One region of the Acinetobacter sp. YWS30-1 genome, then DNA from elsewhere that is predicted to be linked to it. Evidence: riboswitches for the same ligand, from Rfam matches in the RefSeq annotation. Region 1 holds a riboswitch; the other holds the start of a gene.
What was found. Region 1 has a riboswitch for cobalamin ahead of O4M77_RS03505 (TonB-dependent receptor domain-containing protein). Riboswitches for the same ligand answer to the same signal wherever they lie in the genome.

Region 1 (4,221 bases):
ATATTTGCTAATTTAGCTTGTACACTAAATTCAGGTGTTACTTGGTACGCTACACGCACATCCGCGATTGCAAAACCTGCTAATTTTGCTGTGTTTAGCGCATCTGTATAACGCTTTTCTTCTGCATGTACCGAGCCACCAATTGTCCAATCTTCAACTTTATAATCGAGACTCGCATTAAATAATTGTGCAGGTTTAAATGTTAGCTGTTTACCTTTAGCATTTGGATTTTGATTCTCCGGATCTTGGTAGGTATAGTTTACATTCCATGATAAAGCATCAAAATTTTGCCCCAAGCTGAGTTCAATACCTTTAATTTTTGCTTGACCGTTATTTTGGTTGGCAATCAGGTTATCAATTTTGTTTACAAAACCAATAAGTTCCCAATCTATTAACTGCGAGCCTTTGAATCCAATTTCAATATTTTCAGATTCTTCAGGTTCTAAGTTTGGATTCGCCCAACCAGGATAGTAAAGATCATTAAATGTTGGTGAGCGGAAAGCCGTTCCATAAGACATATAAGCATTATAGTAATCATTAAATTGATAACCTAAAGCAATATTTCCTGTCGTATGCTGTCCAAATTGCTCATTATCATCCGAACGTAAAGCAGCTTGTAAATTTACTGCATTAAATTGACCGATATATTGTGTAAACAAACCAATGTTATTACGTTCTTTTTCATCATAGTCGGTTGAACTGGTTACTTTATCATTTAGATAATCAACACCTGCCACCAAGCTATGATTTTTATTAAATTCAATCGTGTTTAACCATGAAACAGTTTGTTTTTCTGTATCAAACTTACCGGTTGTTTTCTTTGAATCGAAAGTCTCGTACTTATCTTGGCTAATGCCAACATTGAATTTACTTGTCCAAATATCATTTGGAGTAAACGTTAAGCCAGCACCATATACATTCTGTTGAATCTCATTTTCAGGATTCACTCCACCATCATACTCAGCTTCCCCTTGAACATGTAAAGCATTGACTTCGATAGCGAAGAGTTCATTGAATTGATGACCCGCTTTTAAAGATGCAGAAACATTCTTATAGCCATCTTTATCTTCTTCGGTTTTTGACGTAAGAACATCTAGACCTTGCGTTTTTAGGCCAGCTAAACTCGCACTCATCCAGGTATTCTCTTTACGGATATCAACACCCACATTCGCATCATAAGTTTCGTGTGATCCATATTTTAATGATGCGTAAGGTTTAATACCGTCTGCAGTACCTTTACGTGTATAAATTTGAATAACGCCGCCTACAGCTTCAGAACCATACAAACTAGAACGTGGGCCACGAACAACTTCGATACGCTCAATTTGATCAATTGGTAGATGTTCAATTGCTGTTTGACCAGTTGTTGCTGATGCTAGTTTTTGCCCATCAACCATAACCAATACAGCATTGGAGTTTGTACCGCGAATTGAAAGACCCGTTGTCTGACCTAATCCACCTGTATTGACATAACTAATACTAGGAATCGTACGTAATAAATCTTGTAAAGAGCTAAACTGTTTACGTTCAATTTCTTCACGTTCAATCACTGTTACAGCAGCTAACGTATCAGTATTTGCTTGCTCAACCAAGTTAGCAACGACATTAATTTTAGGAAGTTGGAAAACAGTTTTTTCTGCTGCCATTGCCATAGACAATGGAGATAAGACTAACAAACCACCTAAAGCGATTGTATACATTTTATTCATGATATACCCCAAAATTTCGCACCGCCCGTGCAAATATAAATGTGAAGCGCGCGGACGGATTTTGGGTAAGCAATACCAACTCAATATAATAGAAGTATGCAATCCCTTCTTTAACGCCCGCCGCATTAGTTAGGTTATGCAACAGGCCGGTCTCCGGACTTAAGGATATTGAAATAACCTATTCACCGTTGCGGGGGCAGTGTTAGCTTACAATTTGAATTGTACTAACTTCCCAGTTTCACTTCTCTATAGAAGCACCTGAAGCAGGTGCAGAGACTAAAACTAAGTCCTTGCTAAGTCAAACTGTTTCTGATTATTCGTATTACTCTCATAAAGCTAAATTTTCTAAGGAATATAGGAAGTAATAATATTTAAGGTCAACTTAACCTCCATATCTAATTAAAAGATGTCTACAAAATTGGTGGCTATTCACTCACTAGAACTCAACCCTATCAATTTCTATCTAATATAAGTTATTGAATTATCTATTATTCAATTACTTGCATATGATAGTTTGTGATAGCCATTAAAAAAAGTGTGGCAAAAAATGTGGCAAAGATTTATTTAGCTTAGAACTAATAAATCTTAAGTTTGCATAACCTTTTCATAGAAACAGACGTTCTTTCTTAGAAAAGTAGCTAATCCAATTTCTCCCAAAATTTCGACATGTCTTCTCATTCAATTTGAAGAGAAAAGGCTATTTTCCTAGAAAATAGCCTTTTTTATATACTAATTTATCTAAGTTAACATTTGATGTTAGTCAATAAAGCATACATAATTGAAATTTCAATACCTATTTATTTAAAATTTATAAGATATTTCAATAGCCTTAAACTCGCCCAACAATCTGATTAATGATTAAATTTTACAAAATAATTTCACATTAAAACATATACTTAAGCCCTAATTGAGCTTGTATATCATCAGAATTTTTCGCATTTCCTGCTACATCACCAAACATATTCCATTTAGAGTTGTTTGTTAGATAGTTGAATGTAATGCCATACAAGAAGTAATCCTTGTCGTAAGCAGGTGCTTGGTAGCTCACACCAACAGTATTATCTACGTTTGATGCCAAGCTAACATTTGGTAAAGAGCGATCTACCGCATTAGCATATTCACCATAACCACCTAGCGCCAAGTTTTTAGTAACTTGATAGTCGAATCGAACACCTACGTGCAGTTTATTTTCTTTAGCTGTTACATCATCAACAGTAACACCCATTTCACTAGATTCATTAACCTTGTCCAAAGTAACACTGTTAAAGCTTAGTGCAGCATATGGGGATACAGACCATTGATTGTTAATGAAGCTATAACCTACTTCACCGTATACACCATACTTATCTAAATCAGATTTAGCATTGCTTTGCTCTGAATCCACACCGTTTGTTACGCTACGTTTAAATTCAACATCACCAAAACCATATTGAGCATTAGCTGCGAAATACAAGTCTGATGCGGTATTCCATTTACCATAAACACCAAAGGTAGTCAGGTCAGTTTCACTTGTACCATTTGATTCTGAAAACTTAGAGTCATCTTTGTAAGTTGAAACATAAGCACCTAAAATCGCATTATCAGCCACTTGGAAATCCGAACCAGCGGTCAAAGTTGAGATTTCTGAATCAACCTTATCCCATCCTTTAGCTTTTGTAGAAGTCTCCTGATAAGCGCCATTTACCCACGCACCTGTTACACCTTGTTTAGATACTTGGAATGCACGTTGAGCGACTTGCGCATTGGTCATTGCATCGTTGTGCAATAATACAGATGGTGTTTCCGCAAATAACGCCCCCGCATTAGTATTCAAGACAGCTTGTGCTTGCTCAGCAGTCACCGCTTGCTGTACTTTCGCTACATAGCTGGTTAATTCAGTTGATTCACCATTCACAGCTTGCGCATTCGCTTTAGCCATAAGTTGGTTAACTAAATCACCAGAAGCATTAGACAGACCACCGTTCAAAGTACCTGCTACTTTAGCATCTTTTAACTGAACATCTACTGAATAAGTATTAGCATCCTTAGTGGTTTCACCGACTTGCAAGAATGCACTCTTAGCAGTAACCGTATCAAAATCACCTGTAATAGAACCTGCTTTAATTACATCATGTTTACCAGCAGTAACCATTTTTTGATCTTGAGCAGTAACTTCTAACGCACCATCTAGATTAGCAACACCAGTAACAGTTAAATAGTGTTCCAAGCCATACACTAATTTTGCTTGCTCATACTGATTGTAGTCACCAGCGATAGTTAAGCGACCTTTTTCCGTTGAAACAGTACCACCATTATCAACAGCACCAACCTTACCAGCACCTGTTAATAAACCTGTGCTATATACAGCAGTTAATGGAGATTCAATACTGCCATTCACACGCAATTCACCATCACTTACAACAGTATTGCCAAAGAAAGTATTGTTGCCACTTAGTACCAATGTACCCTTACCGCCTTTTACTAACCCTGCATCACCAGTGATGTTGTTAGAGAAAATAGCTAGACCTGAATT
Region 2 (4,221 bases), 220 kb from region 1:
CGGCAGAAGCAAGACGACCACCATTTAAGTAGTAGTTTCCATAATCTTGATATGAAGTTTTGAATTTAGTGTCGCCCATATTCTGAATATTTGTGAAAAGCTTAACAGATGGATTTAGATTCCAATGAGCATTGAAATCTGCTGTCATATAACCTGGATTATCATGTTTGTAGTCCCAATCTTTGGAACTAGATTTTGCATTTAAAGACAAGCCCAAGCCATAGTTTTCATTCGTCATACCTACAGTTACAGTAGCATGGTGACGTGGGCGACGAACGAGATCACGATTATCTGAGTCATCTTTAGGTTGAACATAGCTATATGATAGACGTGTATAGAATTGATCAGCTTGCCATTTCAATGCTGATTCAAATCCTGTCAGAATCGCTTTTTTAATGTTTTGATTTTCGCCTGCTTTATAGGTGATCAAGTTTTCAATTTCATTACGATATAAGCTAAATTCAGAGCTAAAACCATGTGAATAATTTTGATTTAAACCAATTTCATATGAAATGCTTTCCTCTGGTTCTAAATTTGGATTACCTGATGAGCTGTATAAATCATTTGCACTTGGTGCTCTAAAAGCAGTACCGATATTGGTATATACACTTGTATCTGATGTAAGTTTATAACGAAGTGCAGCTTGACCTACAGTATGTTCGCCAAACTGCTTATTATCTTCTAAGCGAATACCCAATTGAGTATTCAATTTATCATTATTAAATTGATGTTGAACATAATATCCATTTGAATCTAATGACGTATTATATTCAGTTCCATAACTTAGACTATTAACATCTGATTTGTTAATCGTTCCACCAATTAATATATTTTGATGCGGTGTTAGCTTCCATCGAGCATTCAGGTCATATTCTTGACGTTCATTTAAAGTGTAGTCAATTTCTGAGCCAACATAGGTAGAATTCCAATCACCTGTAATTTCATCTTGTACCCAATTATATATATCAGTTAAATCATTTTGGACAAGGTTGTCTTCAAATTTAGAGTAGCGCGCATTAAGCTCCCACTGATCATTTAATTTGAGTGCACTCTTTGCAGTGAATAATTTATTTTCAAAGTTATGAGAGCGTTGTGCACCATAATCATCGTATTGGCTTGAGCCTTGATTTTCACTGTATTCGATACTTGCGTTGTATTGGGCTTTATCAATGCCTAATTTGGTGGTAAAACCTTTTTGATCAAAACTTGCTTTGGGGGTGTTGGGAATATCTGTGACAATCGTACCATCAGTTTCAAGGCGTTGACCGCGGATTTGAGTATAGATCCCATTTTCTGCTAAATCAGCCCCAACTACAGATTTATACGTTTTATTTTCACCGATTTCGCCTGTAACAAATCCACCCGACTTTTTAGGGGCTTGGGTAATGATTTGAACAACACCGCCAATCGCATCTGAGCCATAAAGTACAGAGGCAGGACCTTTTAATACTTCAACTTGTTTAATATCAGTGGTATCAATAAAAGCCAAAGATGCTGCGTTAGATGTTGCTGTGTTAAGTCGAACACCATCACGTAATACGAGGGTATGATCTGATTCAGTACCACGTAAAAAGATCGATGATTGTTGACCAATACCTCCTGCTTGAACCATGTTGATAGATGCATCATTCTTTAATAGTTCTGGAAGTGATGTAATCGATGATTGCTCAAGAATTGCAGGCTCAATAATCGAGATGCGTGCAGGGACATTTTCAATGTTTTCTGCAGAACGAGTTGCTGTAACCACAATCGTATCTAAAGAAGCTTGAGCAATTTTTTGCTCGTTAGCAAAAACAGATGAAGTAAAACCCAACGCAAGTGCGATCGCACCTACCAAGGCAGTAGGTTGAAATGGAATAGACATGAGATGTGCTCCATACATTCACTCCCCGTGAATGATTGAGTTAAAGAACACAACAAGCAGGTATCCGGACTTAAATGCAGTATTGAAACATACTTACTTATCCACCTTCCCACATATTGATGCAGTGGTGTAAATCCTGAAGATTTATAAAGACAAGCTTTTCATTTTTTACCGTTGCGGGGGCAGCGTTGGATTTGCACCAACTTCCCTAAAGCCTTAAGGCCTTGACTCGTTGCAAATTGTGGCAAGTATAAAGTCTGCTTATGACTTAAACAATCAAGATCAAGAATAATCCGTATGAACTTTACGCAAGATCGATGATTTGCATTACAATGATTCACCCCAATCTCATAGATTACTTGATATCTTGGTAAATCAGAGCCAACACTATATGCGAACCCGTGCCAAAATCTGTGGAATCACCCGAGTTGAAGACGTCCAAGCTGTTGCGAATGCCGGCTGTGATGCCATTGGATTCGTGTTCTATCCACCGAGCCCACGTAGCGTGACTCAGGCACAAGCTGAAGTGCTGGTCAAAGCAGTGCCAGCTTATATTCAAGTGGTTGGCTTATTTGTTAATAGTACGGCAGATGACATCCAGGACATTTTAAAAACTGTTCCGCTAGATATTCTGCAGTTCCATGGTGATGAAAGCCCTGAACAATGTCAGGTTATCGCAAAGCAGGTTGGGCGTCGCTGGTATAAAGCGATTCAGGTCAAACCTGATCTGGACGTAGTCGCTGAGATTCAACGTTATCAGACAGCAGGGGCCAGCGCAGTACTGTTAGACGCATGGCATCCTGATTTAAAAGGTGGTACCGGCCACAGCTTTGACTGGAGCACCTTTCCTCAATTAGATATTCCCTTGATCCTGGCTGGGGGCTTAAACCCGGACAATATCGAGCAAGCAATTCACACCACACAGGCTTATGCTGTTGATGTTAGTGGTGGTGTCGAATCCGCAAAAGGTATAAAAGACCAACAACTCATAGAACGCTTTATGCAAGGAGTCCATCGTGGATCAGCAAAGTACTAATCACAACAAGCCCGTGATTGACTATACCCAATTCCCGGATGAGCGTGGACATTTCGGTATCCATGGCGGGCGTTTTGTGTCAGAAACTCTGATGGCGGCTTTACAAGATCTGGAAAAGCTTTATTTCCGCATGAAAGATGATGAACAGTTTCTGGCAGAATTCGACCGTGATCTAGCCTACTACGTAGGTCGTCCTAGTCCTTTATATCATGCTGAGCGATGGTCTAAAGAGTTGGGTGGTGCGCAAATTTACTTAAAGCGTGAAGATCTGAACCATACTGGCTCGCATAAAGTAAACAACACGATTGGTCAGGCTTTACTGGCTAAGCTTTCAGGTAAAAAACGCATTATTGCAGAAACTGGTGCCGGTCAGCACGGCGTGGCGACTGCAACGATCGCAGCACGTTTAGGCCTAGAATGTGTGGTATTCATGGGTGCTGAAGACGTGAAACGTCAGGCGATGAACGTTTACCGTATGCGTCTGCTGGGTGCAACAGTTGTCCCTGTAGAAAGTGGCTCTAAAACATTAAAAGATGCCATGAACGAGGCAATGCGTGACTGGGTCACCAATGTTGACTCAACTTATTATGTGATTGGTACCGTGGCAGGTCCACATCCATATCCACAATTGGTTCGTGACTTCCAGTCCATCATTGGCCGTGAAGCACGCCGTCAGATTCAGGAACAGGCAGGTCGTCTTCCAGATGCATTGGTTGCTTGTGTCGGTGGTGGTTCAAATGCAATGGGCTTGTTCTATCCATTCCTGAACGATCAGGATGTGAAAATGTATGGTGTTGAAGCCGCAGGTTTAGGGATTGAAACTGGCAAGCACTCTGCACCACTGAATGCGGGTCACGTCGGTGTACTGCATGGTAACCGTACTTATCTGATGTCTGATAAAGAAGGCCAGATCATTGAAACGCATTCAATTTCTGCCGGTCTGGATTATCCGGGTGTAGGTCCGGAGCACAGCTTCCTGAAAGATATGGAACGCGTGAACTATGTACCGATCAATGATCAGGAAGCGTTACAAGGTTTCCGTGATCTAACCAAGATCGAAGGGATCATTCCTGCGCTTGAAAGCTCACATGCGATGGCTTATGTCACTAAACTTGCCCCAACCATGGACAAGGATCAAATCATTATTGCGACCGTTTCTGGTCGTGGTGATAAAGACTTGATGACTGTTGCCCGTATTGATGGCGTAGAAATGGTTGAGATGTAAAATTTTCTCCGATCCCTCTTTTTCAAAGAGGGGTGAAAACCCTCCTATCTAAAAGGAGAGTAAGGTGGATTAAAAAAATCGTATTGAAGCTATTCA

Region 2: it holds a riboswitch for cobalamin, as region 1 does, so the genes downstream of both, O4M77_RS02540 (TonB-dependent receptor plug domain-containing protein) here and O4M77_RS03505 (TonB-dependent receptor domain-containing protein) in region 1, are expected to answer to the same signal.

What each region holds. Positions count from the first base shown of each region.
Region 1 is NZ_CP114606.1:761,881-766,101, reverse strand. Features, by position in the region: gene O4M77_RS03505 (TonB-dependent receptor domain-containing protein) at 1-1,709, opposite strand, end outside; cobalamin riboswitch at 1,836-1,986, opposite strand; gene O4M77_RS03500 (autotransporter domain-containing protein) at 2,593-4,221, opposite strand, start outside.
Region 2 is NZ_CP114606.1:545,991-550,211, forward strand. Features, by position in the region: gene O4M77_RS02540 (TonB-dependent receptor plug domain-containing protein) at 1-1,864, opposite strand, end outside; cobalamin riboswitch at 1,902-2,112, opposite strand; gene O4M77_RS02545 (phosphoribosylanthranilate isomerase) at 2,256-2,900, shown strand; gene trpB (tryptophan synthase subunit beta) at 2,881-4,125, shown strand.